Regions from separate parts of the Hymenobacter arcticus genome, predicted to be linked through region 1. Evidence: riboswitches for the same ligand, from Rfam matches in the RefSeq annotation. Region 1 holds a riboswitch; each other region holds the start of a gene.
What was found. Region 1 has a riboswitch for cobalamin ahead of ACYVGC_RS06130 (TonB-dependent receptor). Riboswitches for the same ligand answer to the same signal wherever they lie in the genome.

Region 2: another riboswitch for cobalamin. It lies ahead of ACYVGC_RS15525 (acyl-CoA thioesterase); the one in region 1 lies ahead of ACYVGC_RS06130 (TonB-dependent receptor).
Region 3: another riboswitch for cobalamin. It lies ahead of ACYVGC_RS06660 (TroA family protein); the one in region 1 lies ahead of ACYVGC_RS06130 (TonB-dependent receptor).

Annotation. Positions count from the first base shown of each region.
Region 1 is NZ_BAAGXF010000002.1:598,410-602,116, forward strand. Features, by position in the region: gene ACYVGC_RS06130 (TonB-dependent receptor) at 1-1,479, opposite strand, end outside; cobalamin riboswitch at 1,645-1,866, opposite strand; gene ACYVGC_RS06135 (DNA-3-methyladenine glycosylase) at 2,022-2,645, shown strand; gene ACYVGC_RS06140 (cation diffusion facilitator family transporter) at 2,736-3,707, opposite strand, start outside.
Region 2 is NZ_BAAGXF010000009.1:45,717-49,423, forward strand. Features, by position in the region: gene crtD (phytoene desaturase family protein) at 5-1,504, opposite strand; cobalamin riboswitch at 1,601-1,798, shown strand; gene ACYVGC_RS15525 (acyl-CoA thioesterase) at 1,966-2,370, shown strand; gene ACYVGC_RS15530 (class I SAM-dependent rRNA methyltransferase) at 2,499-3,692, opposite strand.
Region 3 is NZ_BAAGXF010000003.1:46,030-49,736, reverse strand. Features, by position in the region: gene ACYVGC_RS06670 (glycoside hydrolase family 1 protein) at 1-652, shown strand, start outside; gene ACYVGC_RS06665 (SDR family NAD(P)-dependent oxidoreductase) at 765-1,502, shown strand; cobalamin riboswitch at 1,571-1,769, shown strand; gene ACYVGC_RS06660 (TroA family protein) at 1,886-3,043, shown strand; gene ACYVGC_RS06655 (iron chelate uptake ABC transporter family permease subunit) at 3,040-3,707, shown strand, end outside.

The DNA of each region.
Region 1 (3,707 bases):
CAGCAGGCTGGCCCGCGAGCCGAGGGGGTAGCGCAGCTGCGCGCCCGCCTCATAGCCCCAGCCGGTTTCGGGGCGCAGGTCGGGGTTGCCGCCGGGCCGCCAGTAGCGCTCATTAAGCGTGGGCGCGCGGTAGCTGCGCGAGGCGCTGGCCTTGAGCGTGAGCACCGAGTGGGTTGAGTCAGTGAGGGCGGTTTGGCGGCCTAGCCAGTCCCACTCCACGCCCACGGTGGGCGTGAGTGGGGTCGCCCCGCCGGGCAAAAGCGCCTGGCGCAGGTTGCCCGACAGCCGCAGGCCGGGGCGCGGGTCGTAGCGCAGGAGGGCAAAGGCGGCGGCCCGGTTTTCAGATACGGCGGTGGGGCCGTAGCCATCGATGGCCGCGGCAAAATGCTGGGCCTCAGCGCCCACGCGCAGGCTGCCGCGCTCACCCAGCGCGGCGGTGTGCTCGGCCTGGACCTGGGTGGTGCGCATGCGCGAGCGGCTGATGGCGCCGCCATCCTGGTAGTCGAGCACGTCCTCAAACCACGCCCCGCGCACCGACCACTGCCGCCGGGCCGAAGCCAGGTGCCGGTAGCCCAGCAGCAGGCGGCGGCTCTGGTCAAACTCCCGGGTTTGGGTGGGCGCGGCGTACACGCTGGGCATGATGTCGCGGTCGGTGTCGGTGAGCCAGGCGGTAGCCGTGAGCTCGCCGGCCGCGCCCAGGCGCAGGGCCACGTCCTGGCTCAGGCTCCACTGGTGGTGCAGCACCGCGTTGGTGAGGCGGTAGCGCGCCGTTCCCCGCGCCTCTTGCAGGGTGTAGGGGTAGTCGTTTTGGGCGGTGCGCCAGCTGGCGGTGGTGCGGGCCGCCACGCGGGCCGTAGCCCCGCGCACCGCCAGGCTGCCGCCGCGCAGGCCAAAGCTGCCCGCATCAGCTTGCAGGCTGCCGCGCAGGCCGGGCTGCCAGTCGGTTTCGGTATCGAGCAGCACCACCCCGCCAATGGCCCCGCTGCCGTAGAGCGCCGCCGCCGGCCCCGGCTGCACCGCAATGCTAGTAGCCGCGCCCACCGGCAAAATGGCAAAATCGGCCTCGCCCAGCGATGGAATATTGATATTAAACCCCTGCCACAGCACTGCCGTGTGGCGCGAAGCCGTGCCTCGCAGCGCAATGGAAGCCAGCTGCCCCGGCCCGTAGTTCTTGAAATACAGCGGTGTGCGCTCCTCCAGCAGCTCCACCAGGGTGCCGCCCCGGTATTGCGCCAGGGCCAGCGAATCGAGCACCACCTGCCGGCTGCCCACGGCAAAGCGACTGGGCCGCACGGCCTGCACCCGCACCTCGGCCAGCCGGTGGCGGCGGGTGCTCAGCAGCGTGTCGGGGCGCGGGGCCGGGGTGGTTTGGGCGTGCGCGGTGGGGCCGGCGGCCAGCAGCGCCGCCAAGAGGGCGCTGGGTAGCCGCCAGCCGCGGGGGCTGGGAAAAGGAGCGTTGGAAAGGAGCGAAATCAACACGAACTAAATTTTCAAGCGAAAATTCAGCTCAAAACCTTCACGAAGCTTACCGGCCGAAGCCAGAAAACACGCTGGGGCTGAGGCTGAAAGCAGCTGCCGGGTAGCGGTTCGGGTGAACCGGGTGGGGCGGGTGCTCTCATTCTCCGCTCGTCCTCCGCGAGCGCTGAACCTGGTAATGCCCTGGCAGGTCTCCTGGCTTGCGCTGCCGGGTGGGCGGCCTTCCCACTAGCCTGATTATCAGCTGATAACCAAGGCCGGCAGTGGCTTGGGGTGCCCACCCCGATGTAGCGCGTACAGTTGCGGGGACAGCTCCGGCCTTGAACCGGATTCCCTTTTCAACCTCGCTCCGTGGGTAGGAGTCTGGTCACCGTGGCAAGGGCAAAGGTACAATACTTTGCGGGCACGCGTGTGGCCCCTGCCAGACGCATCAAAACCGTCTGCCATGGCGAGCGTAACGAAGTGGAGCGCGGCAATCGCCCCAGAACGAAGTACACCTAAGTCGTTCAGGTGCGATTGCCGCGCTCCACTTCGTTACGCTCGCCATGACAGTTATTTCAGACAAAAACGTGCTCCCCCTGGCCTTCTTCCAGCGCTCCGATGTACTCACCATTGCCCGCGAACTGCTGGGTAAGGTGGTATGTACCGAAATCGATGGCGAGCTGACCACCGGCCGCATCGTCGAAACGGAGGCCTACCGGCACGAGGGCGACCCCAGCATTACGCTGCATTTGCAGCGCAAGGCCCGGCAGGCGCAGGCCCTGTACCAGCCCGGCGGCCACGCCTACCTCTACACCGTGTACCGGGTGCACACCCTATTCAACCTCACTGCGAATGATGCGGCGCACCCCGATGCGGTGCTTATTCGGGCCATAGAACCACTTGAGGGACAAGAGATTATGCTGCGCCGCCGCGGCCTGCCCAAGCTGGCCCGCAACCTCACCGCCGGCCCCGGCGTGCTCAGCCAGGCGCTAGGCCTCACGCCGGCCCTCAACGGCGAGTTGCTCAGCGGCCCCCGCATCTGGATAGAAGATGCCGGCGAAGTACTTGCTGATGAGCAGGTTATCGCCAGCTCGCGCGTAGGGCTGGAGTACGCTGGCGATGAAGCCGTGGCCCTGCCCTGGCGCTTTCGGGTGAAAGACAGCAAGTGGACGAGTCCAGCCAAGTGACTTTCATTTAATAGTTATCAATTAACATTTAATAGTGCTTCTTAACACACTAGGCGAGTGGAAAAGCTGTTAAATGTTAATTGATAACTGTTAAATGACAAGGTGGTGGCGCTCGTCCTTCACGGCGTTGTGGATATCCCACACGATTTCCTGCTCGAAGGGGTGGCGGCGCACGGGGCACTCGGGCATGTGGCACAGCGAGCAGGCGGCAAACGAGCAGGGGTCGGCGTGCACAAACATCTCGATTTCGACGGCGGCGAAGCGGGCCCGAATCAGCTCCTCAATCTCGTGCAGCTCGGTGTGCACCTTCTCCAGCGAGAAATAATAGGGCATCTGCATGTGGCAGTCGATGTGCAGGTTGGCGCCGTAGCGCTGCACGCGCAGGTTGTGCACGTCAATCCAGGCGGGGCGGCGCAGGCGCTGTAGCTCGGCAATGACTTCGGCCACGGTACTGATGTCGCTCTCGTCCATGAGGCCGCCCACGGCGCTGCGCAGCATCTTGTAGCCGTTGTAGAGGATGAAGCCGCCCAGCGCCAGCGCCGCGCCCGCATCAAACTGAATAATGCCCGTGAAGTGCACCAGCACCAGCGCCGCCGACGACACAATGCTCGTGAGCGCGTCGATGTAGAGGTGCTGCCCATCGCCCACCAGCGCCACCGACTGCACCCGCCGCCCGGCGCGAATCAGCCACATGCCCAGGCCAAAATTGACCACTGCTGTGCTGGCCAGCAGCGCCACGCCCCAGTCGGGCTGCGCCACCGGGTGCGGGTGCAGAAAGCCCAGCGTGGCGCTGTAAAGGATGAAAACGCCCGCAATAAAGATGAGCGCGCCCTCGAAGCCGATGCTCAAATATTCGACCTTGCCGTGGCCGTAGGGGTGGTTTTCGTCCTTGGGCAAGTCGGCCAGGTAGAGGCTATACAGCGCAAAGCCGCTGGTAAACACGTTGATAATGCTCTCCAGCGCATCCGTAAGCACCACCTGCGAGTGGGTAAGGCGGTAGGCGTAGAACTTGGTGAGTACCAAGACGATGCTCACCGCAAGCGAGAGCAGGCCCAGGCGGCG
Region 2 (3,707 bases), on a different contig from region 1:
ATTTTTAATTGGAAATTAGCTCAGCTACTATTTTGGCCGAAAGTAAGCACAGCGGAATGCCGCCGCCCGGGTGCACCGAGCCGCCGCAAAAGTACAGCCCCGGCAGCCGGCCCGAAAAGTTGGGGTGCCGCAAAAAAGCCGCCAGCGCATTGTTGCTGGAGCTGCCATAGAGCGCACCGCCAAACGACGACGTATCGGCTGCGATACCGGGCGGCGTCCACACTTTTTCGGCCTTGATAAGTGGCTCTAGGTCAGTGCCCAGCGTGCGGCTGAGCTTGGCCAGTACCACGCGGCGGGTGTGGGCGGCGAGGGCCACCCAGTCCTGGCCCTCGTCGTGGGGCACGTTCACCATCACAAACCAGTTTTCGTGGCCGGCGGGGGCGTCGGCGGGCGTTTTTTTGGAGGTGATGTTGACGTAGATGGTCACGTCATCAGCCACGGTTTTCTCCTGAAAAATGGCGTCGAACTCGGCCTTATAATCGGCCGAGAAGAAGATATTGTGCAGGTCTAGCTCTGCAAATTCGCGGGCTATGCCCCAGTAAAAAATGAGTGCCGACGATGAGCGCGGCTGGCTCAGGGTGCGCTCGGGGGCTGGCTGGCTGGGTAGCAGGCGGCGGTAGGTGGGCACCACGTCCATGTTGCTGACCACCTGCGTGAAGTCGTAAATATCGAGGTCGGTGCGCAGGCCGGTGATGAGGGGGCCGGCCGTGAGAATCTCGCGCACCGGCTCGTTGAACCGAAATTTCACCCCAAACTCCTCGGCCAGCCGGTGCAGGCTGCTGGCAATGGCGTAGATGCCACCCTCGGGGTAAAACGCGCCAATGCCGTGCTCCAGGTGCGGAATGAGCGAAAGCGTGGCCGGGGCCTGGTAGGGGTCGGAGCCATTGTAAGTAGCGTAACGGTCAAAGAGTTGCACTAAGCGCGCGTCCTGACCAAAGGCCTTTTCGTGGCGGGCGTGCATGGTGCCGGTGAGGCCCAGGCTGGGCAGGGCGGCCACGGCCTTCAGCGTTTCGGAGCTGAGGTAGGTGCCCGCTTTATGCAGCGACTTGTGCAAAAAGGTGCCCGCCGTGGCATTGTAGGCCCGGCCGCTACGGGCCAGAAACTGCGCCACGGCGGCGGCCGGTGTACCCAGCTTTTGCTCGACCTCGGCGGCAAACTTCGCCGCGTCGGCCCAGGCGGTGAGGCGCGTGCCGTCGGCAAAGAAGTAGTTGGTGATGGGGTCGAGGCGCTCGTAGCGGAAGTAGTCGGCCGGGTCGCAGTGGGCCAGCCGGAAGACATCGTCCACCAGCTGCGGCAGCGTGAACAGCGACGGCCCCGCGTCGAAGCGGTAGCCGCCGGGCAGTTCAAACTGGTGCATTTTGCCCCCAAACGAACTGCTGGCCTCAAATACCGTGACCGGGTGCCCGGCCACCGCTAGCCGCGCCGCGGCGGCCAGCCCCGCCACGCCCGCCCCAATAATGGCCACGGGCTGACGGGTGGGCGAAAGTTTCTTTTTCGTAAACACTACGCTGCTAACCGCTAGTCCGGGGTGATAAGTTTGCCTCGGCCCGCCGAAAATACGCGCTACCTTCGCGGCGGTTTACTGCTGCTTCGATTTTTTATAAATCAACCAGCGGCCGGTTTTCGACTGCCCGCCTGGGCCATCGGAATGAAAAGGGAAGCGGGTGAAACTCCCGCACAGACGCGCTACTGTAAGTACCCACCCAGTGCCACCCCGCAAGTTTCCATTGGCTTCGGCCGAGAAGGAGGGGGTGGCATGGTACAAAGTCAGGAGACCTGCCGGCCGCCATTTGATGCTTCCTCCGCGCTTTGGGGCTCCGCATCAGGTTTGGCACGCTGGCGGCCCGGCTATTGCGTGTGCGGTGGCCGGGGCGGGCGTAGCTGGGTCTGAATGAGTGCTTTAGCAAGTTGGGAGAAGATGAAAAAACGAGCGCCGTGGACGCGTCATTTTTTCTTTTCAGCCCTATGATAGCCCTCGCCGACCAGATTGCCCGCGCCGAAACGCGCATCTTCAAAGCCGTATTTCCGAACACGACTAACCACTACGACACGCTCTTCGGCGGGGCCACGCTCATGCTGATGGACGAGGTGGCCTTCATCACGGCTACCCGCTTTTCGCGCCTCAAAATGGTGACGGTATCCTCCGATAAAGTGGATTTTACGCACCCCATCCCCGGCGGCACGCTGGTCGAACTCATTGGTAATGTGGTGCATGTGGGCCGTACTAGCCTGCAAGTGCGCGTCGAGCTATTTGTAGAGCAGATGTACGCGGAGGGTCGGCTGCTAGCCGTGACTGGCTCGTTCACGTTCGTGGCCGTGGACGACCAGCGCCGCCCCACGCCACTTAGGCCGGTGGAAGCGACAGTGTAAAGTGTGGGTAAAAAAAACGTCATGCTGAACGCAGTGAAGCACCTCGCTTACGCCGCTAGAGTTATTAATCCAGCGGCGCGAGCGAGGTGCTTCACTGCGTTCAGCATGACGTTCTGATTTTCTGCGAGTTACTCCACAGCCAGCACCAGGCCCTTCAAGTACGCGCCCTCGGGGTGAAAGAGGCTTACCGGGTGGTCGGCGGGCTGGGTGAGGCGGTGCAGGATGCGCGCCGGCCGGCCAGCCTCAATAGCGGCGGCCAGTACGGCGCCCTCAAACAACTCAGGGCTAACTACTTGCGAGCACGAGAACGTGAACAGCAGACCGCCCGGTGCGAGGTGGGCAATGCCGGCCGCGTTGAGGCGCTTGTAGCCCATGAGGGCGGCGTGGCGGGCGCTGAGGTGCTTAGCAAACGCGGGCGGGTCGAGCACCAGCAGGTCGTACTCGGCCGAGTGGCTTTTGAGGAAGGTGAGCACGTCGTCGGGGTAGGCGGCGTGGCGGTCAGCGTGGTGCGAAAGCTCGGCATTGCGCTCAGTTAAAGCAATAGCTTTCTTACTGCTATCGACGGAGTGCACCAACTCGGCGCCGGCTTCGAGGGCGTACACCGAGAAGCCGCCGGTGTAGCAAAACGTATTGAGCACGCGGCGACCGGGCGAGTAGCGGGCCAGCAGGGCGCGGTTGTCGCGCTGGTCGATGAAGAAACCGGTTTTCTGGCCCGTTTCCCAGTCCACGGCAAACTGGTGGCCGTTTTCGTGCACCAAGTGCTCTTGGCCGGTGCTTTCACCGAAGAGGTAGCCATTCTTGTTGTCGCCTACGGCGTGGCCGGGCGTGGTTTCGGCGCTCTTGTCGTAGATGGCGCGCAGCTTGTCGCCAAACACAACTTGCAGGGCATCAGCTATTTCGGGGCGGGCGCGGTACATGCCCACGCTGTGCGCCTGCACCACGGCCACGTCGCCATACACGTCGATGATGAGGCCCGGTAGGCCGTCGCCCTCGGCGTGCACCAGCCGGAAAACGTTGGTATCGGCCGTGCCCGTGAGGGCTAGGCGCTGGCGCAGCGCGTAGGCATTGGCCAGGCGCTTCACCCAGAAATCAGCGGTTGGCATTTCCGCTTCCGGCCCAAAATCCAGCATGCGCACCGCGATGGAGCCGCTGCCCGAGTAGTGGCCCACGCCCAGTAATTCACCCGCCTGGGTCTCTACGCGCACGGCCGCGCCCTCGGCCGGCTCGCCCAGGGCGCGGGCAATGGCCCCCGAAAATACCCAGGGGTGGCGGCGGCGCAGGGAGTGGTCTTTTCCGTTTTTGAGGACGATGGTGGCGGGCATGAGCTTGGTACTTGA
Region 3 (3,707 bases), on a different contig from region 1:
CGTGGACTCCGATATGTATGAGTACCTACTCGATAACGGCATGACGCGGGCCGAGTACCATTACTTCTTGGACAATGACCTGCGCCACCAGTGCATCATGGGCAACGACTACTACCGCACCAACGAGCACCGCGTGCGACCCGACGGCAGCACCACGGCTTCGGGCGAAGTATTTGGCTACCACGTTATTACCACCCAGTACCACGACCGCTACCAGCTGCCCGTGATGCACACCGAAACCAACCTCTGGCAGGGCCCCAACGGCGACGAAGCCGTGAACTGGCTCTGGAAAGAGTGGGCCAACGTGCTGCGCGTGCGCAACGACGGCGTGCCTATCCTGGGCTTTACCTGGTATTCGCTCACCGACCAAGTGGATTGGGACACCGCCCTACGCGAAAACAACGGCAACCTCAACCCCTTGGGCCTCTACGACTTAAATCGTAATATCCGTCCCGTGGGCGAGGCCTATAAAAAGCTCATCAGCCAGTGGAAGCAGGTGCTGCCCACCCAAACGGCCTGCCTGCAAGTGCCCCTCATCATGCCCCAGGAAAGCAACGCCGCCTGGGCCCGGCAGCAAAAAGAGGCCAGCCAGCAGGCCCAGGCCCAGCCCTCTACCACCACCGCCAACGCGCCGCTGCAAGCCAACCATTAAGTAAGGAGGTAGCGTGGACTCTGCGAGTCCGCGCGTTGCGCCACTTGCCAATCTCTTACCCTAACGTTCCCACGCGCGGACTCGCAGAGTCCACGCTACACCGCTCTACATCATGCGTTTCCAGGATAAAGTAGTCATAATTACGGGTGGGGCCAGCGGCATCGGCCTGGCCATTGCCAAGCGCCTGGCTTCGGAAGGCGCCCGCCTCGTGCTGGCCGATATCAACCAGGCCAACCTCGACCAGGCCGCCCCCGTGCTGAAAGATGCCGGCGCGCCCGACGTGCTCACCAGCCTCTGCAACGTAGCCCAGGAAGACCAGGTAATTGCTACCGTGGCCGCCACGCTCACCAAGTTTGGCCGCCTCGACGTGGTGGTGAATAACGCGGGCCTCATGCATTTTAAGCCCCTCGAAGAACTCACCGGCGACGACTGGCTGCGTGTGCTGGGCGTGGACTTGCTGGGCGCGTTTTACTTCACCAAGCAGGCGTTTTTGCACATGAAGCCGGGCGGCAACATCGTGAACGTAGCCAGCATCCACGCCGTGGCCACCGAGGCGCTGGTGGCCCCCTACGCCGCCGCCAAGGCCGCCGTACTGTCGCTCACCCGCTCATCGGTGATTGAGGGCAAGCCCAAAGGCCTGCGTACCAACGTAGTGCTGCCGGGGGCCATCGACACGCCCATGCTCTGGAACAACCCCAACGTGAAGTCGGGCGTCGAAAAAATCAACCCCAGCGACGTGGGCAAGCCCGAAGACGTGGCCGCCGCCGTGGCCTACCTCGCCTCCGACGATGCCGCCTTTGTGCAGGGCGCCGAGATGCGCGTGGATGGCGGGCGCCTCGACCACTTGTAGGCCGCGGGGCCGAACGGTGGCGCGGGCAGCCCTGGGGCCAAGGGGCCAGCCACTGGCGGGCAGTGCTACCTTTGCAACCGAGCAAGGGTAGTCGCTTCCGCGGTGCGGGGCGGCTTTAAAAGGGAATTCGGTGCGAAACCGAGACAGTCGCCGCTGCTGTGACCCCAGTTGCCAACCGGCCGATACGTGGCGCCACTGTTCTTGCGGGAATGGGAAGGCCATCGGCCGGGGGGAAGTCAGAAGACCTGCCGTTGCCTCCTTCACCCACCGCTTTCGGTAGAAAAGCGCGCCGTACCATGCCCCACTCCTCGCCTACCCCCGGCCGCGCCGGGGGCCTAGCTTCCCCTTTTTTTACCTGGCGAACTAGTTGTTTACTAGCTACTTTGCTAACGAGCCACCTGGTTGGGCTGGGGCAAGTGCGGCCCGCCCGGGCGGGCACGGCGGTGCCAGTAGCTCGCCCCGCCGTGCCCGCCCGCCCGGCCCCGGCGCCCGGGCGCACCTCGGTGCAATACGCCAAGGGCTTTCGCCTGGCGTACGCGGGTAACTACAAGGTAATCACCATTCAAATCCCCACCGAGCCGGCGGCCACGGCCAGGCGCTACCTGCTGGTGCCGCGCGGGGCCGCGCGCCCGGCCGGCTACCCCGATGCGCAGGTTATCGAAACGCCGATTCGCAGCCTCGTAGGCTTGTCGTCGATGCACGTGGCGCTGGCCGATTTTCTGGGGGCCGCCGATGTGCTGGTGGGCGTGGGCAGCTTGCAGTACGTGTCGGCGGCGCGGGTGCGGCAGCGCATTGCCACCGGCCAGCTCTACGAGGTAGGCCAGGGCAAGGAGCTGAACAACGAGCTGCTGGTGGCCCACCACCCCGACCTGGTAATGACCACCGGCTGGCCCGGCGAGCGCGCCGACCAATTTCAAACCCTGCACGCGGCGGGTATCCCGGTCATTATCAATTCGGAGTGGGTCGAGACCACGCCCCTGGCCCGCGCCGAGTGGGTGAAAGTGCTGGCCGCCCTGCTCAACAAGGAAGTCGTGGTCAACCAAAAGTTCGACGCCGTGGCCCGCGAGTACCAGCGCCTGGCCGCGCTGGGCAAGCAGGCCACCCGGCAACCCAGCGTAGTGGTCGGCCTGCCCTTTAAAGACGTGTGGTACGTGCCCGATGCGGATAGCTACATGGCCCAGTTTCTGCGCGACGCGGGTGCCACCTACCACTGGGACCGCACCAAGGCCCCCGGTGGCAGCGTAGCCTTGTCGTTTGAGGCAGTAGCCCCGGTGGCGCTGGCGGCCGACTACTGGCTGCACATTGGCACGCTTACCTCCAAAGCCGGCCTGCTGGCGCAGGATGCCCGCTACGCCGCTTTCGCCCCCGTCCGGAACAACCGGATTTTCAATAACACCCTGCGTACCAACGCCCAGGGCTCCAACGACTACTGGGAATCGGGGGCCATGCACCCCGACCTGCTACTGGCCGACCTGCTCCACATTCTACACCCCGAGCTGCTGCCCACCTGGACGCTCCGCTATTACCAACCACTGCGATGAGCCAGCCCTCGCTTGCACCGGGCCCCGCTGCGCGGCCCGGCCCCCGGCTGGTGCAGGGGCTCCTGCTGCTGGTTGTGCTGGTTGTGGTGGCCTTCGTGCTCGATGTGGCGCTGGGGCCGGTGCGCATTCCGGTGGGCACGGTGGCGCGCCACCTGCTGGGCTACGGTCCGGCGGCCGACACGGCCACGGCTTTCATTGTGCATCAAATCAGGCTGCCCAAAGCACTTACGGCGCTAGCCGTAGGTAGTGGTCTGGCCGTGAGCGGCTTGCAGATGCAGACGCTCTTCCGCAACCCGCTGGCCGGGCCGTCGGCGCTGGGCCTCACGGCGGGCGCGGGGCTGGGCGTGGCCCTGGTAATGCTCACGGGCGGCGGCGTGACGAGTGCCCTGGCCGTGCGGCAGCTGGGGCTGGCCGGCAGCTGGGCGCTGGTGCTGGCGGCCACGGCCGGCGCGGCCCTGGTAATGTCCCTGGTGCTAACCCTGGCGGCGCGGGTGTGCGACAATGTGGTGCTGCTCATTGTGGGCCTGATGGTGGCCAGCGTGACCGGGGCCATCGTCAGCCTATGGCAGTATTTCAGCGCCCCCGAGCAAATTCAGGAGTATTTACTCTGGACGTTTGGGGCGCTGGGCGGCGTCACGGGGCCGCACCTGACGGTGCTAGCCAC